Regions from separate parts of the Serratia sp. MMO-28 genome, predicted to be linked through region 3. Evidence: predicted binding sites of a transcription regulator. Region 3 holds the regulator's gene; each other region holds the start of a gene.
The links. The regulator CRP, encoded in region 3, controls carbon source genes, mostly activating them, when cyclic AMP is high. The targets are predictions, from matches to a motif close to ATGTGANNNNNNTCACAT.
Positions count from the first base shown of each region.

Region 1: a site for CRP is predicted at 6,309-6,326, ahead of WG891_RS23655 (PTS mannitol transporter subunit IICBA). Genes of this name have one in related genera too.
Region 2: a site for CRP is predicted at 2,285-2,302, ahead of ompW (outer membrane protein OmpW). Genes of this name have one in related genera too.

Region 1 covers NZ_JBBCVB010000037.1:9,118-19,612, reverse strand. Annotated here, with positions in the region: gene WG891_RS23675 (aminotransferase-like domain-containing protein) at 58-1,515, opposite strand; gene WG891_RS23670 (LysE family translocator) at 1,658-2,266, shown strand; gene WG891_RS23665 (MltR family transcriptional regulator) at 2,263-2,823, opposite strand; gene WG891_RS23660 (mannitol-1-phosphate 5-dehydrogenase) at 3,039-4,193, opposite strand; gene WG891_RS23655 (PTS mannitol transporter subunit IICBA) at 4,257-6,176, opposite strand; gene WG891_RS23650 (DUF3053 domain-containing protein) at 6,746-7,465, opposite strand; gene WG891_RS23645 (gamma-glutamyltransferase family protein) at 7,725-9,326, opposite strand; gene WG891_RS23640 (ABC transporter permease) at 9,342-10,223, opposite strand; gene WG891_RS23635 (ABC transporter permease) at 10,226-10,495, opposite strand, start outside.
Region 2 covers NZ_JBBCVB010000010.1:58,456-68,950, reverse strand. Annotated here, with positions in the region: gene WG891_RS10860 (SulP family inorganic anion transporter) at 1-897, shown strand, start outside; gene WG891_RS10855 (YciC family protein) at 946-1,698, opposite strand; gene WG891_RS10850 (YkgJ family cysteine cluster protein) at 1,731-2,159, opposite strand; gene ompW (outer membrane protein OmpW) at 2,445-3,086, shown strand; gene trpA (tryptophan synthase subunit alpha) at 3,215-4,021, opposite strand; gene trpB (tryptophan synthase subunit beta) at 4,021-5,211, opposite strand; gene trpCF (bifunctional indole-3-glycerol-phosphate synthase TrpC/phosphoribosylanthranilate isomerase TrpF) at 5,244-6,608, opposite strand; gene trpD (anthranilate phosphoribosyltransferase) at 6,612-7,610, opposite strand; gene WG891_RS10820 (glutamine amidotransferase-related protein) at 7,627-8,208, opposite strand; gene WG891_RS10815 (anthranilate synthase component 1) at 8,208-9,770, opposite strand; Trp leader region at 9,796-9,899, opposite strand; gene rnm (RNase RNM) at 10,164-10,495, shown strand, end outside.
Region 3 covers NZ_JBBCVB010000020.1:47,462-57,956, forward strand. Annotated here, with positions in the region: gene WG891_RS17715 (LysR substrate-binding domain-containing protein) at 1-804, shown strand, start outside; gene WG891_RS17720 (OsmC family protein) at 807-1,214, opposite strand; gene crp (cAMP-activated global transcriptional regulator CRP) at 1,597-2,229, shown strand; gene WG891_RS17730 (YccS/YhfK family putative transporter) at 2,285-4,360, shown strand; gene argD (bifunctional acetylornithine/succinyldiaminopimelate transaminase) at 4,404-5,621, opposite strand; gene WG891_RS17740 (aminodeoxychorismate synthase component II) at 5,754-6,329, opposite strand; gene WG891_RS17745 (helicase HerA-like C-terminal domain-containing protein) at 6,388-7,914, opposite strand; gene btsR (two-component system response regulator BtsR) at 8,058-8,783, opposite strand; gene WG891_RS17755 (sensor histidine kinase) at 8,783-10,468, opposite strand.

The sequences.
Region 1 (10,495 bases), on a different contig from region 3:
CGCTATTGGCACGCTAAAAATGATGCAGGCAGTATAGCAAAACGCCGATCGTTCGTCTTACGCAATTCCCGCTGACAGCCCGCTCATTTCGCAGGCTTTGGCCCCCACGCGCGCCAGCGCCTGGGTGTAGCGCGCATCAAACGGATAACAGCAGGAAAGCCGCAGCCCATTACGATAACGCCCGCTGGGGGAATACAGCGTGCCCGGCGTCAGGCAGATCTGTTCTTCAAGCAACTGGTGGAACAGCGCTACCGCATCCACCGCCGGCGGGAACTCAACCCAGAACACAAATCCCCCTGCGGGCTGCGTCGCCCGCGTGCCGCGCGGGAAATGGCGGGCGATCAGCGCTCTGGCCTCTTCCACCTGTGCGGCATAGCGTTTGCGCAGGTTGCGCAAATGATGATCGTAGCCACCGGCTTCCAGAAACGTCGCCAGCGTTTCCGACAGCAGCAGTGACTCCGACATGGAAGAGACCGCCTTCAGCTTATGCAGCGCTTCGCTAAAACGCCCACCGGCCACCCAGCCAATGCGGAAATCCGGTGCCAACGTTTTGGTAAAGCTGGAGCAGAACAACACCCAGCCATCGCGATCGAACGATTTCACCGCCGGGCTGAGCGCACTGCCGAATTGCAGTTCGGCGTACAGACCATCTTCGATCAGTGGCACCTGGTGATCGTTCATCAGCCGTGCCAGCCGTTTTTTCGCCGCCAGCGGCATGGTGCATCCGAGCGGGTTTTGCACCGTCGGCATGGCGATCACCGCATTAAGGCGTTTTTCTTGCAGCAACAGTTCCAGTGCGTCCAAAGAGAGGCCATGCTGCGAGTCGGTCGGGATCTCCAAGGCTTTCAGCCCCAGGCTGGCGAGCAGCGGCAGCAGGTAAAAGTAGGTTGGCGATTCCAGGCCCACGCAATCGCCCGGTTTGGTGGTGGCGCGCAGCGCCAGTTGCAGCGCCTCCATGCAGCCGTGCGTCAGGGTGATATCTCCTGGCTCCAGCAACATACCCAAGGTCATTGAGCGCCGGGCGACCTGCTGGCGCAGCCGCAGGCTGCCGGGGGGCAATGCGTATTGCCCGATCAGGTTCGGCTGGCGGCGCAGTTGTGAAGCAAGCATACGCCCCAGCTTGCTGCCGGGATAAAAATCGCTGGTTTGTGGGCAAGCCAGCGACAGATTGGTAAACGCCGGATTCTGCTGGGCGGCAAACACGGTATCGATCAACGCCAGCACGTCATCCGCCGGTTTTTCTATGCGGTTACTGGGGGCCGAGGCGGTTTTCAGCGCCGGTAGCGTGGCACGCACATAGAAGCCGGACTGGGGCCGCGCTTCGATCAGCCCACGGTCTTCCAACTGGCGGTAAGCCGCCACCACGGTATTGATGCTGACGTTATGGGTCTGCGCGCAGCGCCGTACCGAAGGCAGGCGGCTGCCGGGCAACAGGGTGCCACGGCGAATCGCCACCGCCAGCGTATCAGCCAGTTGTCGGTAACGAATGTCCGGGGTCTCATCAAGCAGGGTCACAGTTTGGCTCCAATTAATGGTTACAGTTTTAAAATAGCGTAACTGTAACCATAACAATACTGCATTTCTGGTTCTGTCACCATTCCCCTTCGGCCCTTATGCTGATAACCAACCCGCATCTCTACCCTTTAGGAGCTTTTCTATGCTGGATTCAGCCTTTGTCAGTTACGTTACCGTGATGTCAATTACCCCCGGCCCCAACAACCTGTTGCTGGCATCGTCCGGCGTCAACTTCGGCATCCGCCGTACCTTACCGATGGTGTTCGGTATCAGTGCCGGTTGTGCGGTTCAGCTTGCGCTGACCACCACGCTGCTGGCCGTGATCATCAACTGGGCTAGTGCCATCCGCTTCCCATTGGCCGCGTTAGGTTGTACCTATCTGCTGTGGCTATCGTGGAAACTGTTCAAAGCCGCGTCACCGGATGCCACACAGCAGGCGCAGCCAATGCGCTTTATCGGCGGTGCATTGTTCCAAGCGGTCAACCCGAAAGCCTGGCTGATGGTGATTAATGTGGCGATCCTGTTCACCCCGCGCGAAGGGGCCACCCTTAGCCACACGCTGCTGACTATTGCCGGTTTTACAGCGGTAAATATCCCTTGCGTTCTGGTGTGGGCATTGATGGGCGATCGGCTGCGCCACGCGCTGCGCGTGACCTGGAAGCTGAGATTATTTAACGCGCTGATGGCAGGTTTGATGGCCACAACCGCATTGTGGCTGCTGTTTGATGAATGGCGTACTGCCTTCGCTTAAGGCTTTTGCGCACCCAGCGGAGAGAGGCGGGAGGGTTGTTTGGCTCCGATACCGGCCAGCAGTTCGGTCACCGACAGCACCATGGTGGAACGCACCATCTGCTGGTAACGCTGGTGCTGCATGGCAATCAGCGATTCATCGGCTTCGCCGGGCTGCAGAAAGGTCGGCACCGGCGGCAAGGCGCTGACACAGTGCAATTCGCTAAAAGGGCCAAGGATTTCGTCATCGATAAAGCGGTATTCCGAGCCATCGTGATTCAGTTCTTCACGCATCGCCATCAGCAGTTCAGCATCTTCATACTCGTGGCGTGAAATCACGCCCAAGCCGTACATCAGCTTGAGACGGACCGAAAGTTCGCCCAGCGGCCCTTCGCCGGACAATAGCGGTTCGACGGCATATTTCACCGCGTAGTCGTCTTTGCGGAACACTTGAACCACCAGTACGTTAAGCGCTTCTGCCAGCAGATCGACCGCTGCAATCAGAAAACTGCGCACCGTCTTACCTGCGTTCAGTTTTTCCAGAACTTTATTTTCAAATGCCTGTGCTTGTTCCATCATCGCTTTTCGCATGGCGTGGGGACTGTACTTTAACACTCTATTGTTCATCAATCGTTGCCACTAACCAGGCTTCGTTGACGCGATCCGTTGGCAAACGGACTGCGCAGCGTACACGGAGTCAGTACAGAGGTCGAGCATACTCTTATGCCAGGCTCCCCCGTTCCCTCACCCCGGCCCTCTCCCACAGGGAGAGGGGGGGCACATGCCCAACCTGCTTAGCGCTGCTGCATGGCGTTATAGGCAGCGACCGCTTCGCTCACTACGGCACTGTCAGCCGGTAAACCGGAGATTTGCGCCAGCGCGGCCTGTGGCCCGAGCGTTGCCAGCAGTTCCACCAGCTCTTTGGCCTGCGGATCTTGCTCACTGCGATAGCTCATGGCGGCAGCAATGCCCTGGATCAGATTGGCGTGCGGCAGGCCGTATTCCAGCGTGCCCAACAGCGGTTTGATCAGGCGATCGCCCGCGCTCAGCTTACGCAGCGGCTGGCGGCCAACGCGCTCTACGTCATCGTGCAAGTACGGGTTTTCAAAGCGTGACAGGATTTTGTTGATGTACGCCGCATGCTTGTCGGCCTCAAAACCGTAACGCTTGATCAGCACCGCACCGCTCTCTTCCATCGCACCTTTCACGGTCTGGCGAATCGCCGGATCGAGGATGGCATCGCGGATGGTCAGTAAGTTAGCCTGCTGGCCAAGATAAGCGGTGATCGCATGGCCGGTGTTGAGGGTAAACAGCTTACGCTCAACGAACGCCATCAGGTTGTCGGTCAGTTCCATGCCAGCAATTGCCGGCGGCTGGCCCTTAAACTGGGTTTGATCGACAATCCATTCGCTGAAGGTTTCAACCGTGACTTCCAGCGGATCGTTGCTGCCCGCTTCTGCAGGCGGCACGATGCGGTCTACGGCGGAATCGACAAAGCCGACATGCTGCTCAACCCAGGCCTGCTCATCCTGCGGCAGCGCATCGAACACGTGCTGCTTCAGTTGGCTGGTGCCGCGCACCATGTTCTCGCAGGCGATGATGTTCAGCGGCTGGGTATTCCCTTGCTGATGGCGTTTAACCAGCCCTTTGGCGATCGTCCCGGCGATCCTCGCCAGGATCTGCGGGCCCACGGCGGTGGTCACGATATCCGCAGTCGCGATCAACGCCACCACCTCTTCGCTGCCGCTGTTGACGGCGCTGACGTTGTTCACGTTCTCAACCCGCGCCTGCTCACCCACCACATGCACCTGGTAGCTTTTGCGTTTGTTCAGCTCATCCAGCACCGTCTGGTTAACGTCAGCAAAAGTCAGTTCGGCATGTGCATCGGCGAGCAGTTTGCCGATAAAACCACGGCCGATATTCCCGGCTCCGAAGTGTAATGCTTTCATAGTCCTACCTTATTAATGTAGAAGGGTGCAGCAAGCTGCACCCTTTAAAATGATTCTGTTTTATCAGGCTTTCTTGCCGCCAAGCAGATCCAGCACTTCCTGCACGCTAGTGGTGTTCGCCAGCCGCTCAATCACGCTTTCGTCATCCAGTGCATTGGTCAGACTGGTGATCACCTGGATATGCTCGTTATTGCGGGCGGCGATACCAATCACCAGGCGCGCCACTTCATCTTCTTCGTCACCGAAGCGCACGCCGTGCGGATACTGGCAGAACACCACGCCGGTGCGCAGCACGCGGTCTTTGGCTTCGATGGTGCCATGCGGCACGGCAATCGACTCGCCCAGGTAGGTGGAAGTCAGCTTCTCACGCTCCAGCATCGCCGGAACATACTCAGGCTCCACGTAGCCGCCTTTCACCAGTTGCTCACCCGCAAAGCGGATTGCCTGCTCTTTGTCGGTCGCATGCAGATTGAGGAACACGTTGCTTTCGCTCAGTTTGAACAGGTTCTGTTCGCTGGCTTCAAAGCTGTCGTCCAACGTGGCGATCACTTTCTGCTCGGTTTCGCTGGTTTTGTTTGCCGCCACCAAACGCGCGGTCAAATCGTTATACAGCTGGCTGTCAAGGAAGTTGGTCAGCGAGATGTGCTGGGCCTGCGGCGCATGGCGCATCGCACGCTCGGTGAGATCGCGGTGGGTAATCACCAGATCCACATCGTCCGGCAGGCTGTTAATCGCGCAGTTGGTCACGGAGATCTGTTTCAACCCGGCGTCTGCCACTTTCTTACGCAGCACACCGGCCCCCATGGCGCTGGAACCCATACCGGCGTCGCAAGCCACGATGATTTTACGCACGGTGCTCAGATCGCCATCTACCGCAGCGTTAACCGCCGCCTGGCCACCTTTGGACTGAGCTTTCATGTCCTGCATACGACGGGTTGCTTCTTCCAGATCGTCTTCTTCTTTCACTTTTGACGTTTTCAGCAGGAAAGAAGAAACCACGAAGGAAACCAGGAAGGCCGCGAAGATCGCCGTCAGGTTGGCAAAGTAGGCACCTTTTGGCGTCATGGCCAATACCGCCAGGATAGAACCGGGAGACGCTGGGGACACCAGGCCGCCGTTCAGCACGGTCAGGGTGAACACACCGGTCATGCCGCCCAGAATAACCGCCAGGAGCAGACGTGGGTTCATCAGCACATAGGGGAAGTAAATCTCGTGAATACCGCCCAGGAAGTGGATGATCGCCGCACCGCCCGCAGACTGCTTGGCGCTGCCGCGGCCGAAGAACAGGTAGGCCATCAGCACGCCCATACCTGGGCCTGGGTTGGCTTCGATCAGGAAGAAGATCGACTTACCGGCTTCGGTTGCCTGCTGGATGCCCAGCGGCGAGAAGATGCCGTGGTTGATGGCGTTGTTCAGGAACAGGATTTTCGCTGGTTCGACGAAGATCGAGGTCAATGGCAGCAGGTTGTTAACCACCATGATATGCACGCCAGCCGACAGAATCTTGGACAGAGCTTCGACCAACGGGCCAATGGCGAGGAAGGCGAGGATCGCCAGCAGCATACCGATGATACCGGCGGAGAAGTTGTTCACCAGCATCTCGAAGCCGCTTTTGATCTTGCCGTCTACCCAGCGGTCAAAATGTTTGATCGCCCAGCCGCCCAGCGGACCAACAATCATCGCACCGAGGAACATCGGCATATCGGCCCCGACGATCACCCCCATGGTGGTGATCGCCCCCACCACACCACCACGCTCGCCGCCCACCAGCTTACCGCCGGTGTAGCCGATCAGCAGTGGCAGCAGATAGGTGATCATTGGGCCGACCAGCTTGGCTAGCGTTTCGTTAGGTAACCAGCCGGTAGGAATGAATAGCGCGGTGATGATACCCCAGGCGATGAATGCGCCAATGTTGGGCATCACCATATTACTCAGGAAGCGGCCAAAGTTTTGCACTTTAACCTTGATATCTGGTGAAAACATAAAACACACCCCTATTGTTACGCGCTGACAATAAGAGCGCGTGATAATTGTTGTAACGTTCCAGCCATGTTGATGCTGTCTGCGAAACGGACTCTACCACGCTCTTTTTACTGCGCGAACCTCCCGGAAAAATTGTGACACATATCACAAATAGCACCCCAACAACTGGGCATTTATCGTGATTTAAGTCACATTTATCCAGTGTAAAAAAAGCACAGCAGGTTGTTAATCGCACAAAACACAGTAAAAACGAGATATAAATCACACTTTATCTTCGGGTATTTGTTCTTAAATTGTGACATTAATCACAATTTATTTTACATACGCTAACCAAGGCATAACCAGAAAGCGCATCTTCCCTGTGGGCATGCACTCCGCCAGCCGTTAACCGTGGAGCGCATGAAAGAAAACTACATTAAAAGAAGTGATGAATCGGTGGTATTCCACCTAGTTGAAGTGTAGTACTGAGTGGCAGTGTGGCAAGTGATGAGAACAACACAGGATAAAGGCCGGGGGGCCAATCTGCTTGGCCCCACCTGCATCGCTCAAGTTACAGCGTCGTTTATGCCTTAATGCATTACCGCCTGCACGGCTTTTTGTGCATTCAGAAAATCGGGCTGCTTGGCCACCAGGCTCGCCATCATGCTGTTGTACTCCGTTGCCTGCTGCTGGGTACGGAACTGCACGCCACCATTGTTGAAACTGACCTGATTACCCTGCGCCTGGAGGAAATCGCCGACCTGCACCAGATCCTGCACAAAGCTGGTGGTGGTTGGAATGGCTGGCATCAAGGCATTGGCCGGTGCGGTGACAATCTTGTCATACACCTGGCCGTAAACCGCTTTCAGATCGTCCGGCTGTTTCAATGCCGCACGCGCGCTATCCGCCTGCGACTTCGCCGACTGAATCTGCTGCCCCAGCAGATTCAGCGCCCCTGTCGACTGCTTCAGGGTATCGCGCTTGATCATGTAATCCTGCGCGGTGTGGATCTGGTTAATCTGATCCAGCACCGGAGTCAGGCTCGCTTCAACCGACTTCGACAACTGCTGGGAAAAACCGACCAAAATGGCGTAATCACCGGCATAGTTACCGAATTTCTGTTTCTGATCTTCGCTCAACGTCGGGATGCTCACGCCGCTGCGCATAACCGTATTCTGCAAGTAATCAACGAATGCCTTGCGCTGCTCTGGCTCTTTATCGCCGCAGGCGGTCAGTTGCATAACCACCAACAATGCCAACACCGGTGCCAACCAACGCGCGAAACCTCTGCTCTGGATCCCTACCGCCATGTGACATAACTCCTGTTGATAAACGTACCTATATAGACTCCATACCTGTTACTGCTTTCCCTGCGCCCCACCTTATCGTCGCTAACCGCAAATTCTTCAGGGGGCTATAAGAATAGATCAACTGAATGCGATGCGATACGCGATTCGGCTTTCTGGGCACATTCAGGCGCTAAAAGCATCGTTTTAATGGGCAACGGCGGATAAAAGGATGTTGCGATGAAGATGAAACAGGGCCAGATCTCTCCGGCCCTGATAACTGCTAAAACACCAGCGCCTGCCCGTCTTTACGGCTTTCGGTGGCCGCAATATAGAACCCCTGCGGATCGCGGATAATCGCCTGCGCCCCGCCGAAGCTGTAGGTCTGCAGCGGATCTTCCAGCACCACGTTATGGCCCATGGCCCGCAGCGCCGCCAGCGTATTACGATCCATCGAAGGCTCGACGATCACCTCACGCCCGGCGACGATCCGCCAGCGCGGTGCGTCGATCGCCGCCTGCGGGTTCTGCTTATGCAGCATAATACGCAGCGCCATCTGCAAGTGCCCCTGCGCCTGCATCGGCCCGCCCATCACGCCGAACGACATCAGCGGCTGCCCATGGCCATCCAGGGCGAACGCCGGAATAATGGTATGGAACGGGCGCTTGTTGCCCGCCACCACGTTCGGGTGTTGTTTATCCAAGGAAAAACCGGCGCCACGGTTTTGCAGGCTGATACCGGTGCCCGGCACCACCACGCCTGAACCAAAGCCCATGTAGTTCGACTGAATAAACGACACCATCATGCCGTTCGCATCGGCGGTAGAAAGATACACCGTGCCGCTCTGCGTCGGCGCGCCGAAGGTGAAGTCACCGGCTTTTTGCGGATCGATCAGCGCCGCACGCGTTTTCAGGTAGCTGTCGCTCAGCAAACGCTCGGCAGGGAATTCCATGTGTTCTTCGTCGGCCACATAGCGATCCAGATCGGCCAGCGCCAGCTTCATGGCCTCGATCGACAAATGCAGCCACGCCACGGAATCCGGCTGATAGCGGCCGATATCCCACTGTTCAAGAATGCCCAACGCAATCAGCGTGGCGATCCCTTGGCCGTTAGGCGGCAACTCATGCACCGAGCCACCGGCAAACGGGCGCGAAATCAGCTCAACCCAATCGGCCCGATGATTTCTCAGATCGTCCATACTCAGCGCCGCGTTATGCTCGCGGGCAAACGCCACCATTCTTTCCGCCAATTCGCCACGGTAAAACGCCTCGCCCCGAGTAGCGGCAATTTTTTCCAGCGAAGTAGCCTGATCGGGGTTACGGAACGGCTCACCGGCGCGCGGCGGCTGGCCGTTAGGCGCAAAGCAGGCGCTAAAACCCGGCTGATCGCGCAGCTTGCTGTAGCCCCGCTGCCACAGCGCACCGATCAACGGAGAAACCGGGAAACCGTTACGCGCGTAATCGATGGCTGGCTGCGCCAGCGTGGTGAGCGGCAGAGTCGCGAAGCGTTCCGCCAACGCCACCCAGGCGGAAACCGCACCCGGCACCGTTACCGCATCCCAACCCAGCTCCGGCATCGCCTGCCGCCCGGCAAAGGTTTCTGGCGACCAGGCACCCGGCGCACGGCCGGACGCATTTAACCCATGCAGCTTTTTGCCGTCCCAAACGATGGCAAACGCATCGCTGCCGATACCGCAACCGGTAGGTTCCACTACGGTTAAGGCGATGGCGGTGGCGATCGCCGCATCCACCGCATTGCCGCCTTGCTGCAGCATACGCAACCCGGCCTGCGCCGCCAGCGGCTGCGAGGTGGCTACCGCATTGGCTCCCATCATCGGCACGCGCCAGGATGGATAACCCTGGCTAAAATCCCATTCTCCACTCATCACTCTTCCTTTTTGTCAGTCGTTACGCGGATCGAGCGCGTCACGCAGCCCGTCACCCAGCAAATTGAAGCCCTGCACGGTGAGAAAAATGGCGATCCCTGGGAAAATCGACATCCAGGGCGCCTGTTCCAGATAACCTTTTGCCGTATTCAGCATCGCCCCCCACGAAGGATTAGGCGGCTGCTGGCCCAGCCCGAGAAACGACAGACTGGCTTCGGTAATAATCGCGGCGGCAATCGCCAGCGTGGCCTGCACCAGGATCGGCGACATCACGTTGGGCAACACATAGCGCAGCACAATCCAGCGGTCCGGCAGGCCGATGGCGCGCGCGCCGTCGATATACTCCTCATGGCGGATCGCCAACACTTGGCCACGGGTCAGTCGGGCGAAAATCGGCATCGCCGACAGGCCAATGGCGATCATCGCATTGCCTAGGCTCGGGCCGAGAAAGGCCCCCAGCGCAATCGCCAGGATCAGGAACGGGCAAGCCAGCAGCGCCTCGATAACGCGTGAAATCACGCCGTCCCAAATTCCCTGCCAGTAACCGGCAATCAGGCCGAGCGGCACGCCAATCACGATGGCAATCAGCACCGAAACACAGCCCGCCAGCAGCGAAGTGCGCGCCCCCCAGATAAGACGAGATAAGATATCCCGCCCCAGTTCGTCGGTGCCGAGCCAGTACAGCTCCGACGGTGGCTTACGCACCGCCAGAAAGTTGGCTTTCACCGGGTCGAACGGGGCCAGCCAGGGTGCCAGCAGCGCCAGCGCCACAAACAGCAGCACGATCGCCGCCCCTATCATCGCGCTTTTATTGGCGAGAAACTTTTTCAGCACCCGATTTTTCGGCGCGCGCAGCGGCGCGGCCGTGACCGCCCCAGAAACCAAAACGTCACTCATGGTCAGCCTCGCATTTTCGGGTTAATCAGCACGTAGAGCACGTCCGCCAACAGGTTCAGCAGCAGGAAACCGATCGCCACTACCAGCACCACGCCCTGCACCACCGCGTAATCACGGTTAAACACCGAATCGACAATCATCTTGCCAAAACCGGGCAGCGTGAATACCTGTTCGGTCAGCACCGCGCCCCCCAGCAGTTCGCCAAACAGCAGCGTGGTCAGGGTGACGATCGGCACCAGCGCGTTGCGAAAGGCGTGTTTGAGGATCACCCG
Region 2 (10,495 bases), on a different contig from region 3:
GTGAGCTTTGTCAGCATGATGCTGACTGCCCGGAGCTTTGCAGCAAAAAATGGCTACGAAGTGAATGCCGATGCCGAGTTCCGCGCGCTGGGGCTGGTAAATATTGTTTCTGCGCTGTCGCAAGGGTTCGCTATCAGCGGTGCGGACTCACGCACGGCGGTAAACGATGCCAACGGTGGCAAGAGCCAGCTGGTTTCGATCATTGCCGCGGTAGTGATTGCCATCGTGCTGCTGTTCCTGACCGAACCGCTGCAGTTTATTCCCGTTGCGGGCTTGGGCGTGGTGTTGATGTATGCCGCCTGGTCGCTGCTTGATATCCGGGGTATCTGGATCCTGCGTCGGCGCAACGCGCAGGCGTTTCGTCTGGCGGTGTTTACGTTCATCAGTGTGCTGCTGGTGGGGGTGATCAGTGGCATCGGTCTGGCGGTATTGCTTGGGTTGATGCAATTTCTGCGTACCGTTTTCCGCCCAACCGAGCAATTGCTGGGGGTGAACGACGAAGGCATGATTCACTCGATGGGGAATAATAATGGCGTGAAAGCGGTCGCGGGGGTGATGATGTACCGTTTCAATTCACCGCTGACCTATTTTAACGTGGCTTATTTCAAGCGGCGTATCCTGAACCTGGTAGACAGCACGCCATTTCAACCACGCTGGGTGGTGATTGACGCGGTCGCCAGTTTTACTCATGCAGATATCAGCGTATTGGCAGCCATTGATGAACTGAAGCGCGATCTGTTACAGCGTAACGTAAAGCTGGTGCTGGCTGGGCGGCGCACCGAACTGACGCGCTGGTTCCGTATCAACCGCGTGGGGCGCGATCAGGACCTGATTCTGGTGCCAGACCTCTATTTGGCCCTGAAGCTGATTCAAAGTAAGGAACAAGCAGAGCCTTAAGCAAAAAGGGCACGCCGAAGCGTGCCCTTGACATATCCAGTGAATAAATTAGTCGCGCAGCAACATATACAGGCGTGACAGATAAATCAGCAGCAGCGCTGAAACCAGGTTACTGAGTGCCGTTAGGACCACGCTGGCGACATTTGGCGTCAGAACCGACAGATGACTGACCATAAACAGCACCAGCAACTTGGCGGCCAACCACAGCATCATGGCAGGAACAATCACACGGGCATTGGCGAAGGCCAGCTTGCAGCTCAATCTTATTGAAGCAAACACGCCTTTCTGGTCGGCAACAGAAATCACCGGCGCCAGCGAGAATGAGATCGCCAGGATCACACCGGGCACGATGAACAGCGTTAGGCCAAGTTGGATCAGCAGGGTGCAGATAAACAGCAGCAGCAACAGCCGCGGTAGCAGCGGTGCAGCAGTACCGATAGCCCGCAGCGCGCTGGTGCGTACGCCTTGGGAAACCAGGCGGATCAGCATCAACATTCCACCTACCAGCAGCACATTACCCACCAGAGCAGAAAACGTCGCGGCCGCAGAGACTTTTAACAACACCATTTGTTGCTCTGGTGTCATTTGCTGGATGATTTCCTGGATCCCCATACCGGCGGTTGACGTAAAATCACTTTCCGTGGCACTCAGCAGTTTTAACTGCTCAACATCCGGGCTGAAAGCCTGATTGAGCAGCACAGAAATGAGCCCGGTCAACAGAGCCAGTAACAGGATACTGGCCAGTTGGTTACGGAAAAAGTTAAAACTGTCACGGTACAACGTGTTGGCCGTGATAGGCATGCAGACTCCTTGGCGTCGAGAACAAAGACAAATCAGTAGGTAATTGTACCCTGTTCCGCGCCGCTGTGGCACCCCGTGAGTTGCACAGCGCCTATTTCTTCGGCGATTAACCTGTTCGGAGCAGAAAACGGCAGGGGTGGCAGTTGGTAACAGGCACGAGCCCGATCGCAGGCTTCATTATGCACGCCGTTCTCCCCAGATTGCGTGAACTCACGACACGGGCTTGGCCGATTGAGATAGATCGAACAGGATACCGCTTTACCGATCTCGCCCAGCAGGGCGCTACAGCGGGGAGATTTGCCGTTGGTGCCCTGCATACAGCGCAGGAAAGGGGTTAGGGGTTCAGTGACACATAAAGGCACGGTGCCGCCGCCATCTTCCGCTTCAGCCCAATAGAATGACACTCGAAAATAACCGCAGCAGGCGCCGCAACTCATACAGGGATTTTGAATTTCGCTCATCTTGATTGCCCAGTGACTCCTCACGGCCACCAACCAAAACCAACATGAACGACAAAGTTACTCAGCGGTAATTTTTTTAGCAACTGAAAATTGGTGCACATATCATTTTTTGCAACAAACGGCTTTTTTGATTTAGATCAATTCTTGATTTATTAGCGGCTTAGGTATCCTTATTTTTGGTATGAATTTAAATTTTTACACATAAGATGTGATCTCGATTGGATCAAAAATACCCTTTAATAGGTATATTCGTCGAGACTGTAAACCACACAAATGGAATGGATAATGAAAAAGACAACTCTGGTGGTATTGGCGGCTATGATGGCCCCCATGTTTGCAAGTGCGCATCAGGCGGGTGATTTCCTGTTCCGTGCGGGTACCGCGACGGTGCGCCCAAATGCGGGTTCGGATAATGTTCTTGGTCAGGGATCGTTTGGTGTCAACAACAATACTCAGTTGGGCTTAACCTTCGGTTACATGGTCACGGACAATATCGGCGTTGAACTGTTGGCGGTGACGCCGTTCAGCCACAACGTATCTCTGAACGGCAGCGCGGTAAGCGGTGATATTGCCAGCGTGAAACATCTGCCACCAACGCTGATGGCACAGTACTATTTCGGTGACAAGCAGGACAAACTGCGTCCTTATCTGGGCCTTGGCCTTAACTACACCATGTTCTTTGATGAAAAATTCAATGACACAGGCAAGAGTGCCGGGTTGAGCAATCTGGACCTGAAAAACTCTTGGGGTGTAGCAGCTCAGGCTGGTTTGGATTACAACCTGGATGAGCACTGGATGTTGAACATGTCAGTGTGGTGGATGAACATCGAGACTCAAGTTCGCTTTGACGCCGGTGATCAACATCAGAATATTGATACGCGCCTGGATCCGTTCGTCTTCATGTTCGGTGCGGGTTACCGTTTCTAATATCGCTTTACAGCAAAGAGGCACCGCGCGGTGCCTCTCTCTGTTTCATCTGCCGTATACCCACCCAACACGACATTGAACGGTTTCATAACCGGGCACCAACGGCTGCACCCGGCATTTGATGGGGATCAGGCGTGGGTTGCCGCTTTCATTTCGCGCACAAACTTGCCCAGTTTAGCCAGCATTTCTGCGGGTTGTGCCTGGTTCTGCTCGATGATTTTGACAATTGCCGAACCGGAGATCGCACCGGCAGCGCCAGATTGCAGCGCATCTTTCACCTGCGAAGGTTCAGAAATACCAAAGCCCTGCAGCGGCGGTGCCGCATGGTATTCCCGCAGTTTGTTCACCAGATGATGCAGTGGCAACTGTGCGCGGCTTTCTGTGCCGGTGACCCCAGCGCGCGACAGCAGATAAGTGTAGCCGCGGCCATGCGAGGAGATCTCACGCAGCAGATCGTCGTCGGCATTCGGTGGGCAGATAAAGATCGGCGCGATGCCGTGGCGCGTTGCCGCCGCGCGGAACGGTGCCGACTCTTCAAATGGAACGTCAGCGATTAACACCGAGTCCACCCCCACTTCTGCGCAGTGCTGATAAAAAGCATCGATGCCTTTGTGGAACACCAGGTTGGCATACATCAGCAGGCCGATGGGAATGGTCGGGTGCTTCTGGCGGATCGCCGCCAGCATTTCAAAACAATGGCTTGGTGTGACGCCAGAGGCGAAAGCGCGCAGGGCGGCACCTTGGATGGTCGGGCCATCGGCCAGCGGATCGGAGAACGGGATCCCCAGTTCCAACGCGTCGGCACCGTTTTCGACCAGAGTGTCGATAATCTGCAGTGACAGCGCCGGGTTAGGATCGCCCAGGGTGACAAACGGCACGAACGCGCCTTCTCTGTTGCCTTCCAGGCGTTTAAACAGTTGCTGGTAACGTTCCATCAGATTTCTCCCCGAGCTTTCAGAATATCGTGAACGGTAAATATGTCTTTGTCGCCGCGGCCAGACAGGTTAACCACCAGGATCTGCTCTTTTTCCGGGGTTTCACGGATCATTTTCAGCGCATAGGCCAGCGCATGGGAAGACTCCAGCGCCGGGATAATGCCTTCGTGGCGCGACAAGGCTTTGAACGCTTCCAGTGCCTCATCGTCGGTAATCGACACATATTCCGCTCGGCCGATGCTGTTCAGATAGGCGTGCTGCGGCCCGACGGAAGGGAAGTCTAGCCCGGCGGAAATAGAGTAAGACTCTTCGATCTGCCCTTCGGAGGTTTGCATCATCGGCGCCTTCATGCCGAAGTAAATGCCGACCCGGCCATGCTTCAGTGGGGCGCCGTGCTGGCCGGTTTCGATACCCATGCCAGCCGGTTCAACACCGATCAGGCCGACGCTGGCGTCGTCGATGAAATCGGCAAACATGCCAATGGCGTTGGAGCCGCCGCCAATACAGGCCAACACCGCATCCGGTAAACGGCCTTCGCGCTCCAGCATCTGGGCTTTGGTTTCTTCCCCGATCATCCGCTGGAATTCACGCACGATGGTAGGGTAAGGATGCGGGCCTGCCGCCGTACCGAGCATGTAGTGGGCTTTATCGTAACTGCCAGACCAGTCGCGCAGCGCTTCGTTGCAGGCATCTTTCAGCGTGGAGGAGCCGCTGTGCACCGGGATGACTTCAGCGCCCATCAGGCGCATGCGGAATACGTTCGGAGATTGGCGCTCAATGTCTTTTGCGCCCATATAGATACGGCATTTCAGCCCGAGCAGCGCACAAGCCAGCGCGGAAGCTACGCCATGTTGGCCGGCGCCGGTTTCCGCAATGATCTCGGTTTTGCCCATGCGCTTGGCAAGCAGCGCCTGGCCAAGTACCTGATTGGTTTTGTGCGCACCGCCGTGCAGCAGATCTTCACGCTTCAGGTAGAGCTTGGTTTTGGTGCCTGCGGTCAGGTTTTTACACAGCGTTAGCGCGGTTGGGCGGCCGGCATAGTTTTTCAGCAGATCGATAAACTCTGCCTGAAACTCTGGATCGCGCTGTGCGCTGACGAAGGCTTCTTCAAGTTGTTTCAGGGCCGGCATCAGAATTTGTGGCACATACTGACCACCAAATTCGCCGAAGTAGGGGTTAAGCAGCGTCATGATGTTTCCCGTTGTTATCCGTTAAATTATGTTCAGTAAGCGCGCAGGGCCTGGAATACCGCCGCTAAGCGCGTCGCATCCTTGATACCGGGCTGGCTCTCCACGCCGGAATTAAAGTCGAGGCCCGCACAGCCGAGCTGGGCGGCGGCGGCGCAGTTGTCGGCATTCAAGCCACCGGCCAGCATCATATTGCTCAGGGTTTCCCCCTGCAGCAGCGCCCAGTCGAAACGCACTCCTGTACCACCGGCACCGTTATCCAGCAGATAACGATCCACATGCTGCAGATCGCGGGCGGGCAGGTGCTCTTTTACGCTCAAGGCTTTCCAGATTTGGCAGGCCGCGGGCAGCTTGGCGCGCAGGGCGCTGATATAGGCCTGGTCTTCTGCGCCGTGCAGTTGCACGGCATACAGGCCCAGCTGTTCTGCCGTATGCGCCAGGGTTTCCACCGGTGCGTCGCAGAAGACGCCAACGTACTTCAGCGGCGCTGCGGCAATCACTTCGCGGCTGCGGGCGATGTCGACGCAGCGCGGTGAGCGCTCAACAAAGATCAGCCCACCGTAGTTGGCACCGGCCTGATAGGCGGCGGCGGCATCTTGCGGGCGAGTCAGGCCGCAGACTTTGTTGTCACCCAGGATCACCCGGCAGACCGCACTGCGCAGATCGCTTTCCGACATCAGCGCACTGCCGATCAGGAAACCGTTGGCAAAGTGGCTGAGCTCGCGGATCTGACCGTAGTTGTTGATCCCCGATTCGCTGATCACCGTAACGCCCTGCGGCACCTGGGGTGCCAAGACGCGGGTGCGATTGAGATCGATCGAAAGATCGCGCAAATCGCGGTTGTTGATGCCGATCACTTTGGCTTCAAGCTGCACCGCGCGTTGCAGCTCTTCTTCGCTGATCACCTCGGTCAACACGCCCATATTCAGGCCGTGGGCCACCGCAGCCAACTGACGGTATTGCTCGTCATTCAAGACCGACAGCATCAGCAGGATGGCATCGGCCTGATAATAGCGCGCCAGGTAGATCTGGTACGGATCGATAATGAAATCTTTGCACAATACCGGCTGGGTAACGGTTTTGCTCACCAGCGGCAGAAAATCGTAGCTGCCCTGGAAATATTTTTCATCGGTGAGCACAGAAATCGCCGAGGCGAAATCCTTGTAGACCGCAGCGATTTCCACCGGATCAAAATTTTCGCGGATCACACCTTTTGAAGGTGAGGCCTTTTTGCATTCAAGAATAAATGCCGTTTGGGTTCCTTGCAGCGCCTGATAAAAACCACGGTTGCTTGGCACAATCTCATGCTGAAAGTGGGCGAGTGGTTGCTGTTGGCTTCGTGCCGCGACCCATTGCGCTTTATCACGAACAATCCTGTTGAGCACGGTTTCCTGCTGCATTACTTATCCTCTTGCTGCCAAAGCGGTGACGCGGCCATAGGCCTGCCCGCTGTGAATCATATCCAGTGCCTGTTGCGCGTTGTGGCGCAGATCTTCCTGCCCAAATAACTTCATCAGCAGCGCTACGTTGGCGGCGACCGCTGCGGCGTGAGCCGGTTCACCGTTACCTTGTAACAACCTTGCCAGAATGTCACGGTTTTCTTCCGGTGATCCTCCCAGCAAGGAGTCCAGCGAATAACTCGTCAACCCAAAGGATTGTGGCGTCAGTTGATAGCTTTCAATCTCACCGTTATTCAGCTCGGCCACGTGGGTGGTGGCATGAATAGCCACTTCATCCATCCCGCCGCCGTGCACCACGGCCGCGCGTCGGTAGCCTAACACGCGCAGGGTTTCGGCGATGGGCAGCACCAGTTCCGGGCTATAAACCCCAATCAGCGCCAGCGGCGGGCGCGCCGGATTGATCAGCGGGCCGAGCACGTTGAACACCGTGCGGGTTTTCAACTGTTGGCGCACCGGCATCGCGTGGCGGAAACCGGTGTGATACTGCGGTGCAAACAAGAAGCACACGCCGAGCTCATCTAATGCCTGGCGCGATTTTTCGGCTGGCAGATCCAGGCTGATGCCAAACGCCGCCAGCAGATCGGAAGATCCCGAACGGCTGGAAACGCTGCGGTTGCCGTGTTTGGCGATTTTGGCACCGCAAGCTGCTGCAACAAAGGCGCTGGCCGTCGAAATGTTAATGCTGTTGGTGCCGTCGCCGCCGGTACCGACGATGTCCGCAAAATCATAATCCGGCCGTGGGAATGGCAGCGCATCATTCAGCAATGCTCTGGCCGCTCCGGCAATCTCTTCAGGGCGTTCGCCGCGAATTTTCATGCTGATCAGGGCGGCAGCCAACTGGCTGTGCTCCAGTTCGCCGCGCATGATGGCGCTGAACAGTTGCTGGCTTTCCTGCTGGTCCATCGACTCTGATCGATACAGCTTTTGAAGAATAGGTTGCATAGTCATTTTCTCTCAATTATTTCGTCAGAGCCCAGGCCAATGTCTGCTCAAGCAGACGCGCGCCGTGGGTAGTCAGGATCGATTCAGGGTGGAACTGGAAACCACAGACGCGGTGCCGATCGTGGCGCACCGCCATCACCATGTCACCGAAGCGGGCGTTTACCGTCAGTTCGGCTGGGATATTACTGCCGACCAGCGAGTGGTAGCGCGCAACTGGCAGCGGATTCGGCATGCCAGCAAACATCCCTTCGCCATCATGAGTAATAGCAGACGCCTTGCCATGCAGGATCTCACCGGCTTGCCCCACGTGGCCGCCATAGGCTTCAACAATGGCCTGATGGCCGAGGCAGATACCCATAATCGGCATCTGGCCGCGCAGCCGCTGCAGCAGTTCTGGCATGCAACCGGCGTCCGCTGGGGTGCCAGGGCCGGGGGAGAGCATCAGCACCGGTTGTTCCATCTGTTGCAGCCGTTCGACGATGATATCGGCGGCGATCTGGTTACGGTAAATCACTACCTGATGACCACTGGCGCGCAGTTGATCAACCAGGTTGTAGGTAAAGGAATCGACGTTATCGAGCAGCAAAATATCGGCCATTAGAACACCTCCTTGGCCTGATGCGCGCTGGCGATGGCACGCAGCACGGCGCGTGCCTTATTACGGGTTTCATCGGCTTCTGCCTGGGGAACGGAATCCAGCACCACACCGGCACCGGCTTGCACGGTGGCAATGCCGTCTTCAACATAGGCTGAGCGGATGACAATACAGGTATCGAGATCGCCATGGGCGGTGAAATACCCCACGGCACCGCCGTAGCTGCCGCGGCGTGAGCCTTCGGAGGCGGCAATCAGCTGCATAGCACGCACTTTTGGTGCGCCGCTCAGGGTGCCCATGTTCATACAGGCCTGATAGGCGTGCAGCACGTCGAGATCGGCGCGCAGGGTGCCGACCACGCGGGAAACCAGGTGCATTACGAAGGAGTAACGATCGACTTTGGTCAGGTCAGCCACATAGCGGCTGCCCGCTTCGCAGATACGCGCCAGATCGTTGCGCGCCAGATCGACCAGCATCAGGTGCTCGGCCAGCTCTTTGTGATCGGTACGCATTTCCAATTCGATGCGGCTGTCGAGATCCAGATCCAAAGAGCCATCGGCACGGCGGCCACGCGGGCGGGTACCGGCGATCGGGTAAATTTCGATCTGGCGGTTGGTCGCATCATATTTCAGTGCGCTTTCCGGTGAAGCGCCGAACAGGGTGAACTCGTCATCCTGCATGAAAAACATGTAAGGGCTCGGGTTACTGTCTTTCAACGTTTGGTAGGCGGCCAGCGGTGCCGGGCACGGCAGCGAGAAACGGCGTGAAGGCACTACCTGGAAGATTTCGCCATGGCGGATCGCCTGCTGCAGTTCACTGACCACGGCACCGTATTCCTCATCGCTCTGGTTGCAGCTTAACTGCATGTTTTCCAGCTTCTGATGGGGGATCGCTTGGGGAACCTGCTGCAAGTGGGCCTGAATCTGTTCAAGACGCTGTTGCAAACGCTGTGACTCGCTGCTTTCACCGGTGAACACGCTGGCTTGCAAACGGGCAACGCCGCATTGGTGATCGAGAACCAGCAGGGTTTCTGCCAGATAGAAGCAGAAATCAGGGCAACGCTGGTCGTGGCGCAGTTCCGGCAACGCTTCGAACCCGGCGACCAGATCATAGGCAAACAGGCCGCCGAGCAACATGGCTTCGCGTTCCTCGGCCGGGGCATCGACCAGCGTCAGCAAGGTGCGTAGTGCATCGAAAACCGACAGTGAACGCAGGCGCGCATCTTCATCCTGCACGGCGTCGATGGTAGGGAACACCAATTCACGGCTGTTCGGGCGCACCTGGATCTGCACTGCGCTCGGCAGCGCTTCGTCCAGTAACGGCAACAGCGCCGCGCCATTCGCGGTGAGTGCTTGAATGCTGACTTTACGGCCCAGAGCGGTGATGCGCAGAGCGCTGTCGATCACCAGCAGGCTTTTCAGGTTCTGCTTGCTGGTGATCTCTGCTGATTCCAGCAGCAGGGTGGCCGGGCGGGCGCCACACAGCTGGTGGAAAATCGCCGTGGGATCGCCGCGGTAATCGGCCTGCGCCGTCAGCAGGTTAAGTTGTGGTTTGATGTTCATCATCGGTAGTTCCAGTTAAATTTTTTCCGTAAAAAAGCCCGCGTAACTAGCGGGCTTAGGGAATCTGCAGTGTCAGATGACAGGTATGCGCGATTACTCCGCCCGTGAAAGGGAGGCACGCCACCAACGAAGAAGAGAAGTTTGCTTAATCATCTTATGCTCTCTTGATTATCATCCAGCACGGCCATTGCCGTGAACTTGTGTACTAGTAAACTAGTTTGGGAGTGTAAAGTCAACCCTCTTTTCACACAACAGCTTAGCGCCAAGCATGAAATCTTGTCATTAAACAGGAGTAGGTGGAAGGGCGTTGGGGCTGAAGGCGAAGGGATAATAGATTTCCGTCTAGCCTACTATAACGGTTATGATAGAAAGCCAAGCCATTGCAGGACATCTCTTTTGACAGACAGTAGCCCACAGTCTTCCGCTTTTACCCTGTACGATCTCCACAGCCATACCACCGCCTCCGACGGTTATCTGACGCCGACGCAGTTGGTCCAGCGCGCAGTTGAGATGCGCGTTGGTGTGTTGGCGATTACCGACCATGACACTATTAATGGTTTGGCAGAGGCTGCTGCGGCGATCGTGCAGCAGGCGTTGCCGTTGCAGTTGGTCAACGGTGTGGAGATTTCCACCCTGTGGGAAAACCACGAGATTCATATTGTGGGCTTAGGCATGGACATTGCGCATCCCGCATTGACCCAACTGCTGGCCGAACAGACGCAGCGCCG
Region 3 (10,495 bases):
ATCAGCCGCTCGATCCAGGAACTGGAACAAACGCTGAAAACCCAGCTGATTGTGCGCGGCAGTAAAGGGATGACGCTGACGCCAAACGGCCACATTTTTGCTCTGCGGGTGCAATTAGTGATTGAGGAATTACAGCGCGCCACTGAGGAGATCCAACAGTTGGACCAGCGTTCGCAAGGCAGCCTGGCGATAGGCTGCTCTTCGCTGCTGGCCGTGACGCTGTTGCCGAAACTGGTCGAACTCTTCAAGGCCTCTACCCCGCAGGCCAATCTGTTGATCCGCGAAGCGCAGCTTTCAACGTTATTGCCCGCCTTGCAGGCTGGCAAGTTGGATTTTGCCGTCGGCACGAGCAGCCCTGAATTACCGCTGCAAGATTTAGTGCTCGAACCGCTGTTCAGCGCCCCATTTTGCGTTATTGCGCGCCGTGGGCACCCTTTGGCACAGGCAACCACGCTGCACGAACTGCACGAGGCCAAATGGCTGCTGCCGGAAACCGATATGGGTTATTACCAGCAACTGCAAACGCTGCTTGGCAACTTCTATCAACAGTTGTCCCAACGCCCCATTCGCTCAGATTCAGCGGTATGCGGCTTGAATATGGTGCTGAAGGCAGATTATTTGACGATCGTCGCGCGGGCCATGAACACGCCGTTCTATTTACATCAAGAACTGGTGGCTTTGCCTATCGACGATCTGCCGCAGGCACAGTACTGCGTCCTGTATTCACAAAAATCACCGCTGACCGTCACGGCGCGGCGATTTCTGGATTTACTACGCAGCCATTGCCAGCACTACCCTTGGTAGCCTCAGGCAACGTCACGAATTTCAAAGCTGTGGGTAACGCTGGCCGCTTTGCTCAGCATCAGCGAAACCGAGCAATATTTCTCGGCCGACAGGTTAACCGCACGCTCAACAATCTTATCGGTCAGCCCTTTACCAGTGACGATAAAATGCAGGTTGATATGGGTAAACAGACGCGGTGCTTCTTCACGGCGCTCCGAGGTCAGTTTCACCTCGCAGTCACGGACATCGTTACGGCCTTTCTGCAAAATAGACACGACGTCAATAGCACTGCAACCGCCCACTGACATCAAGACCATTTCCATTGGACTTGGCGCTTTATCGCCCGCGTTACCATCCATCAACACCTGATGGCCGGACGCAGACTCACCCAAGAATGTCAGCCCTTCCACCCACTTAACTCTTGCCTGCATTTTGTACACTCCGGTTAATTTCTCAAAATCAGGGTACGCTTTCGCATAGAAACTGGCAACGGAACCTGATGCTAATCATGCTGAAGCGAGACAACACAAGACACTCGCCTCACTCTGTGCTACAAACAGAGCCGCAATAACTCTTTCCAGGTCATCGATTTCAGGGAAATGCCCGAGGAAAGGGCCCTATATTGGCATGTTAACAGAATGTAACTTGCAGCACTTCACGCAAGTTAATATGCTAGAGTACAAGCGTATTTCTATAACATGCCTCAAAACCTGTTGATAGCCACCCCACATTACACCAGGCTATAAGCACGTTTTACAGGGAACTCTGACCCCTGTGATACAAGGCAGCGATAACAACAGAGGATAACAGCGAATGGTTCTCGGCAAACCGCAAACAGACCCTACTCTCGAATGGTTCCTGTCTCATTGCCATATCCACAAATATCCATCAAAGAGTACGCTGATTCACCAAGGTGAAAAGGCCGAAACGCTTTACTACATTGTGAAAGGCTCCGTTGCGGTGCTGATCAAGGATGAAGAAGGCAAAGAGATGATCCTGTCCTACCTGAATCAGGGGGATTTCATCGGTGAACTTGGATTATTTGAAGAAGGCCAGGAACGCAGTGCCTGGGTTAGAGCGAAAACAGCCTGTGAAGTGGCTGAAATTTCCTATAAGAAATTCCGCCAGTTGATTCAGGTTAACCCGGATATCCTGATGCGCCTGTCTGCGCAGATGGCAAACCGCCTGCAAGTCACCTCAGAGAAAGTGGGTAACCTCGCCTTCCTTGACGTTACCGGCCGCATCGCGCAAACCTTGCTGAATCTGGCAAAACAGCCCGATGCCATGACTCACCCGGACGGCATGCAAATCAAGATTACCCGCCAGGAAATTGGTCAAATCGTCGGTTGCTCACGTGAAACCGTCGGTCGTATTTTGAAAATGCTCGAAGATCAAAACCTGATTTCTGCCCACGGCAAAACCATTGTCGTTTACGGCACGCGTTAATCATTGAAGAAGCGGCGTAGCAATACGCCGCTTTTTTAGCTTCCCCCGATTACTCATGTGGCGGCGCCTGATCTACCACCCAGAAGTCAACTACGCACTGCGGCAAACGCTGGTGCTGTGTCTGCCGGTGGTTTTCTTCCTGCTGCTGGGCAACCTGCAACTCGGCCTGCTGTTCTCTCTGGTGCCTGCCTGCTGCAACATTGCCGGATTAGACACACCCCACAAACGCTTTTTTAAACGCCTGATCGTCGGCGGCTCTCTGTTTGCCCTCAGCAGCTTGCTGCTGCAACAGGCGCTGTTGTGGCATATTCCGTTGCCCCTGCTGATGCTGGCGATGGCGCTGTTGCTGGGCGTCAGCGGTGAAATCAGCCCGCTGCATGCGCGCCTGCTGCCCGCCGCGCTGGTCGCGGCCATCTTCTCTCTCAGCATGGCAGGCCACGTACCGATCTGGCATACCCCGCTGCTGTATCTGGTTGGCACCCTCTGGTACGGGCTGTTCACCTGGTTCTGGTTCAAACTGTGGAAAGAGCAGCCAATGCGCGAGTCCCTGAGCCAGCTCTATATCCAGTTGGCGGACTATTTCGAAGCTAAATACTCGCTGCTGACCCAGCATATCGATCCCGAAACCGCACTGCCACCGCTGCTGCAACGCCAGCAGAAGGTGATGGACATGATCAGCCTGCTGTATCAGCAAGTTAACTTCCTGCCTCATGCCAATAGCCAGGAACAAAAACGCCTGCAGCGCACTTTCCAGGTGGCACTCGATCTGCAGGAACACATTACCGTCAGCCTGCATCAACCGGAAGAGGTGCAAAAGCTGGTCGAGCAGAGCCAGGCCGAAGCGATTATCCGCCGCAACGCGCAGGTGATTGCCGGGCGTTTACGCGTCGTGGCCAACGATATTCTCTATCACCGGCGCTCAACGCGTTTCAGCATGAAGAGTGAGCTGGCGGCACTGGAAAAAGTGGCCACACAGCATGCCGATAACCCGGTAGGCCAGTTCTGCTTTTACCATTTCAGCCGCATCGCCCGCCTGTTACGCACCCAACGCCCGCTGTATCGGCGCGATCTGATGGCAAACCAATCGCGGTTACCCTTCTGGCCTGCGGTGGTGAGCTACCTGTCATGGAAATCCAACGCCTTGCGCAATGCCGCCCGGCTGGGGACCATACTGGCGGTGGGCAGCAGCCTGGGGATGATTTTCAATCTGCCAAAACCCTATTGGATCCTGCTGACCATCATGCTGGTCAGCCAAAACGGCTACAACGCCACGCGCGTCAGGATCCAGCACCGTGCGCTCGGCACGCTGGCCGGGTTGGTGATTGCCGCAGGACTCTTGCAGTTGCAACTGCCAGAAAACGTGACGCTGAGCATCATGCTGGCGATCACCCTGGCGGCCTATCTGATATTACGCAAAAACTACGGGCTGGCGGTGATGGGGTTTACCGTCACTGCGGTATATACCCTGCAGTTGCTGGCGCTGAATGGCACCCATTTTTTGGTGCCACGCCTGATCGATACGCTGATCGGCTGCGTGCTGGTATTTGGCGGGACCATCTGGCTTTGGCCACAGTGGCAAAGCGGCCTGCTGCGTAAGAACGCGCATCAGGCGCTGGAGCGCGATCAAACGGCATTGCGCCTACTGTTACAAGAACAGGAAGCGGACCCGGCTACGCTGGCCTACGCGCGAATGCAGGTCAATCAGGCACACAATGCGCTGTTCACCTCGCTCAACCAGGCGATGCAGGAGCCGGGGTTTGAATCGGATTATCTGGCAGATATGCGGCTCTGGGTCACCCACAGCCAGTTTATTGTCGAGCACCTGAATGCGCTGACCATTCTGGCGCGCGAACACGACATTTTGACGCCAGCGCTGGCGCAAGAGTATCTGCAAAGCTGCGAAATGGCCCTGCAAAGCTGCCAGCAGCGGCTGGAATATGACGGCCCAAGCAGCAGCCAGAGCCCCATGCATCTCCCCGAGCTGCACCCAGATATGCCAATAACCGAAATGGAACGCCACCTGCGGCGTATCCTTTCGCACCTGAGCGTGATGCATACCATTTCGTCGCTGGCCTGGCGCCAACGCCCGCATCATGGCATCTGGCTGAAACGGAAACTGCGGGAAAACTGAGATTGGCAGGGGCTAAAGCTGGCGCATAGCCCCTGCGGATCGCTTATGCGTTAATCACATCCTGTACGGCCAGCTCGAACAACGCCATGCCTTCGTCGATATCTTTCAGTTCTACCACCAGCGAAGGTGCAAAGCGAATCACGTTTGGCCCGGCGTTGAGGATCATCAACCCCCGAGCGGCTGCCGCGGTCAGGAAGTCCCGCGCTTTGCCGTGATACTCCGGCGTCAATTCCGCGCCGATCAGCAATCCCATGCCGCGAATGTCGCTGAAAATTGCATACTTCTCGCCGATGTTCTGCAATGCCTGCACATACAGCTTGTGGCGCTGCTCAATGCCGCTCAATACTTCCGGCGTATTGATCACGTCCAGTGCCGCTTCCGCCACCGCACAGGCCAGCGGGTTGCCGCCATAGGTGGTGCCATGGGTGCCCACATGCATCACCGATGCGATCTCCTCTGTCGTCAGCATCGCGCTCACCGGGAAACCGCCGCCCAACGCTTTGGCGGTGGTGAGAATATCCGGCGTAATGCCATAGTGCATATAGGTGAACAGTTTACCGCTCCGGCCCATACCGCTTTGCACTTCGTCAAACACCAGTAATGCCTGATGCTTGTCGCACAACTCCCGCACGCCCTGCAGGAAAGCGGCATCCACCGGAGTAACCCCACCTTCCCCCTGGATCGGCTCCATCACCACGGCACAGGTGTGATCGTCCATCACCGCTTTCACCGCCGCCAGATCGTTGAACGGCACATGCACGATATCGGCCGGCTTTGGCCCGAAACCATCGGAGTATTTTGCCTGGCCACCGACGGAAACCGTGAACAGCGTGCGCCCATGGAACGCGTTGTTAAACGCAATAATCTTGGTTTTGTAGGGGCTATGGCGGCTGATGGCATAATGGCGCGCCAGCTTGAACGCGGCTTCGTTAGCCTCCGCCCCCGAGTTGGCGAAGAACACCCGGTCGGCAAACGTAGCATTGATCAGCTTGGTCGCCAGGCGCAGTGCTGGTTCATTGGTGAAGACGTTACTGGTGTGCCACAGGGTTTCGCCCTGCTGTTTCAACGCGGCGACCAACGCAGGATGGCAGTGCCCAAGCGCGGTGACGGCAATGCCGCCAGAGAAATCGATATACTCGTTTCCTTGCTGATCCCACACGCGGCTGCCCTTGCCCTTTACCGGCACGAACTGAGCCGGTGCATAAACAGGCAGGATAACCTGATCAAAAGTGCTGCGGTCGACTGCGATTTTTTCGGTCATTGTGGGCTCCACCCTGAAATTGACTCAGTGTCATTGTTGCGAATAATTGAAAATATAGTCACAAAATATGCATAAAAAACCAATTAAGGGCAAACCAAAATCGCCGATAGTGGCAAAGAAAATCCTAACCCACTAACTTTTAAGAAAATTATCCAGCAACTGATGACCCTGTTCGCTCAGGATGCTTTCCGGATGGAACTGCACCCCTTCCAGCGCTAGCGTGCGGTGGCGAATGCCCATGATTTCATCCTGCTCACCGTCACGCTCGCTCCAGGCGGTCACCTCAAAGCAGCTTGGCAAGGTTGCGGCATCCAGCACCAACGAGTGGTAGCGAGTGACGGTCAGCGGGTTATTCAGGCCAGCAAATACGCCCTGATGGTGATGGCGAATCGCCGACGTTTTGCCATGCATCACCTCACGGGCACGAACCACATCGGCACCCAATGCCTGGCCAATCGCCTGATGCCCAAGGCAAACCCCGAGGATCGGCAGTTTGCCGGCAAAATGACGGATCGCCGCCAGCGAAATACCCGCCTCGTTCGGCGTGCAGGGGCCAGGGGAGATGACTAAATGCTGCGGCGCCAGCCGTTCGATATCGGCCAGTTGCAGTTCGTCATTGCGCTTCACCAGCACTTCTGCACCCAGTTCGCAGAAGTACTGATAAAGGTTATAGGTAAAGGAGTCGTAGTTATCGATCAGCAGCAGCATGTGATTTCCAACAGCAAAAATGCTGCGCTAGTTTACTGCCAGCGCCAATAATGTCAGCTTACTTTTTGCGGCCACCCATAATCGAACCCAAGACGCCACGCAGGATCTGGCGGCCCAGATCGCGCGCCATGCTTTTGGCGGCAGTCTGGACGATACCATCGCGTTTCCCCCCGCGCGGGCCAGTGGAGCCAAACAGGATATCGTTCAAGCCGTCCATCAACCCGCCACCGCTCTCCTGCCCGGCGGCAGACTGTTGCTCAGGCTGGCCCGGCTGCGGTTTGCCCATGGTGGCAAACCCTCCGGCAGAAAGCTTCTCATAGGCAGATTCACGATCCACCCCATCTTCGTAGCGCCCGTAGAGAGGCGACTTATTGATGGCGCTGTTCAGCCCTTCGGCCCCCAGCATGCCCATTTTTGATTCAGGGGCGATCACCATCGCCCGTTCCACCACGTTTGGCCGCCCTTTCTCATCCAGAAAAGACACCAATGCCTCACCCACACCCAGCTCGGTAATCGCCGTTTCAGCATCAAACGCCGGATTGGCGCGCATAGTTTGTGCGGCTGCCTTCACCGCTTTCTGATCGCGCGGCGTAAAAGCCCGCAGCGCATGCTGAACGCGGTTACCCAACTGCCCCAGCACGCTGTCCGGGATATCCAGCGGATTCTGGGTAACAAAGTAGATCCCGACGCCTTTCGAGCGGATCAGCCGCACCACCTGTTCGATTTTAGTCAGTAGAGCCGGTGGCGCATCGTTAAACAGCAGGTGGGCTTCGTCGAAGAAAAACACCAGCTTTGGCTGTTCGGGGTCGCCCACTTCGGGCAAATGCTCAAACAGTTCGGCCAACAGCCACAGCAGGAATACCGAATAGAGCTTCGGTTGGTTAATCAACTTATCCGCCGCCAACAGGTTGATGATCCCTTGGCCGTTGCCGTCGGTTCTCATCAGGTCGTTGATATCCAGCATCGGCTCGCCAAAAAACTGATTAGCGCCCTGCTCTTCCAGCGTCAGCAAACCACGTTGGATAGCGCCAACCGAGGCAGAAGAGATGTTGCCATATTGGGTCTGAAACTGTTTGGCGTTATCCCCGACGAACTGCACCATCGCCCGCAGGTCTTTCATATCGAGCAGCAGCAGCGCGTTGTCATCGGCGATTTTAAATATCAGTTGCAGCACGCCGCTTTGCACATCGTTCAGATCCAACAGACGGCCAAGCAGCAGCGGGCCAAGATCGGAAACGGTGGCGCGGATCGGGTGCCCTTTCTCGCCAAAGATATCCCAGGGGATTATCGTACAGGCCTGCGGTTGCCAGTCAGTGACGCCAATCGCCGCCAGCCGCGCCTGGAGTTTTTCGGAAGGCACGCCTTGCGCGGCAATCCCTGACAAATCCCCCTTCACGTCGGCCAGAAACACAGGAATGCCAAGACGTGAGAACTGTTCCGCCATCTTTTGCAGCGTCACCGTTTTACCGGTACCGGTCGCCCCGGTAATCAAACCGTGACGGTTGGCCAGAGCAGGCAAAATCACCAGTTCCGCGCCTGGTTTCCCATCGTGCATCGCTTTGGCAATAACTCGAGCTTCACTCATGCGCTTTTCCTTTGGTCCTGTTCGACACAAAAACACCCGTTAATGCTATTAAAGCTATAAGCACGATGAAGTACCGTCAAGGCAAGAGCCGATGTCCCTTAATTGATCGTCAGCAGCCCTGAGGTGCCATGGTGGGACAGCGCTTAACCACGTAGCCCCAACTCTTCCTTCAGCGATTTCAGATAGCGGCGGCTGACCGGCACCGGCTCACCCACCGACATGATCATCTCTGCCGTGCCGCTCTCCTCAAAGCGGATCTCTCTGACCTGTTCAAGGTTAACCAGATACTGCCGATGGCAACGCACCAGCGGCGTGCGGCTTTCCAGCGTGCGCAACGTCAGTTCGGTGAAACACTCCATGCCATCATTGCGCACCACATACACCCCGGTCGAACGTGAGCGGATCGCGATCACCTCATCAAAACGCAACAGGTAGATGCGGCTATGGCCGGTACAAGGGATGTATTTCAGATAGCCCGCGCTTTCCTCTAACGCCGCAATATTCTGTGGCGCGCGGCGTTGGTGCAGGCGCTGCAGCGTCTTATTCAGCCGTTTGGGTTCCGCGGGTTTCAGCAGGTAATCAAACGCGTGCTCTTCGAAGGCCTGCACCGCGTATTCATCATAAGCGGTCAGGAATACGATATACGGCATGCGGTTTGGATCGAGCATCCCCACCATTTCCAGCCCGCTGATACGCGGCATCTGAATATCCAGAAACACCACATCCGGTTGCAAACGGTGGATCTGGCTGATGGCCTCAATCGCATTGGCACACTCGCCGATAATGGTGACGCCCTGTTCCTCTTCCAACAGATGGCGCAGGTTATCGCGGGCAGAGGGCTCATCGTCAACGATCAGTACGGTTAACATCATGCAGCCCTCGCCAACGGCACGCTCAAGGTAATGCAGGTAAACGCTTCAGGTTCACAGGCGATCTGCACCCCGTAGCCATCACCGTAACGCACACGGATACGCCTATCCACCAGATTCATGCCCAACCCGCTGCCGCCAGCCTGCTGGCGGAACAAACCGGCATTGTCGGTCACCTGCAGCAACAGATTATCGCCCTCGCGCCGGGCACCGATATCGATCCGGCCAATCCCCAGCAGGTGCGAAGTGCCGTGCTTAATGGCATTTTCCACAATCGGTTGGAGCGAGAAAGCGGGCAGCCTGACCGCCAGCAGTTCCTCCGGCAGCGAAACCGCAATCTCCAGCCGATCGGCAAAGCGGGCTTTTTCTATCTGCAGATAGGCATTCACATGCTCAATCTCATCTGCCAGGCTCACTTCATCAGCGGAGCGTTTGAGGTTTTTACGGAAAAAGGTAGAGAGAGACTGCACCAGCTCGCAAGCACGATCGCCATCCCGGCGGATCACCGCCACCAGCGTATTCAGCGCATTAAACAGGAAATGCGGGTTGACCTGGGCGTGCAGCAGCTTGATTTCCGACTGTGCCAGCAGTTGTTTATGCCGCTCGTATTGCCCGGCCATGATTTGTGCCGACAGCAGGCTGGCGATCCCTTCCCCCAGCGTGCGGTTGATGGTGCTGAACAGTTTGGTTTTCGGTTCGTACAGTTTGATGGTGCCGATCACCCGTTGATTTTCCCCACGCAGCGGGATCACCAGCGTCGAGCCCAGCTTGCAATTGGCGTTGATCGAACAGCAATAAGAGAGCTCATTACCATCGGCATACACCACCTCGTTATTATCGATGGCACGATGGGAATGCACCGAAGAGATCGGCGTCCCCGGCACGTGGTGGTCGTCGCCAATGCCGATAAAGGCCAACAGTTTGTCACGATCGGTGATCGCCACAGCGCCAATGCCCAGCTCCTGATAAATGACGCGTGCCACCTTCATGCTGTTTTCCTGATCGAACCCTTGCCGCAGAATACCCTCGGTACGTTCAGCAATCTTCAGCGCCTTGGAAGAAAATGCGCTGGTGTACTTCTCAAACATCGCCCGCCGATCCAGCAGGATCTGCATAAACATGGCCGCTCCGAGCGTATTGGCGATCACCATCGGTAAGGCAATGTGCTCCACCAGCCGCAACGCCTCTGGGAACGGGCGGGCGATCGCCAGGATGATGGCCATTTGCAGCACTTCGGTGGTCAACGCAATGCACGCCACAAACAGAGGGTTGAACAGTAAGTCGATACGCCCACGCCGCATGGCGATGCTGTGCACGATGCCGCCGACCAGGCCTTCTGCCACCGTCGAGACCGCACAGGCGACGTCGGTCATGCCCCCCAGCGTGTAGCGGTGCAAACCGCCGGTCAGCCCCACCAGAAAACCAACGGAAGGCCCCCCGAGCAACCCGCCCAGTACGGCGCCAATCGCACGGGTATTGGCGATTGAATCCTGGATATGCAGGCCGAAGTAGGTGCCCATGATGCAAAACACGGAGAAAATGACGTAGCACAGTAACTTGTGCGGCAAGCGAATGGTGACCTGCGTCAGCGGGATAAACAGCGGCGTCTTACTTAATAAATAGGCAATAACAAGATAAACACACATCTGCTGTAACAGCAGCAAAACCTGGTTAAATTCGTACATAAACAGCAGCTCATCAAAACAGCAACA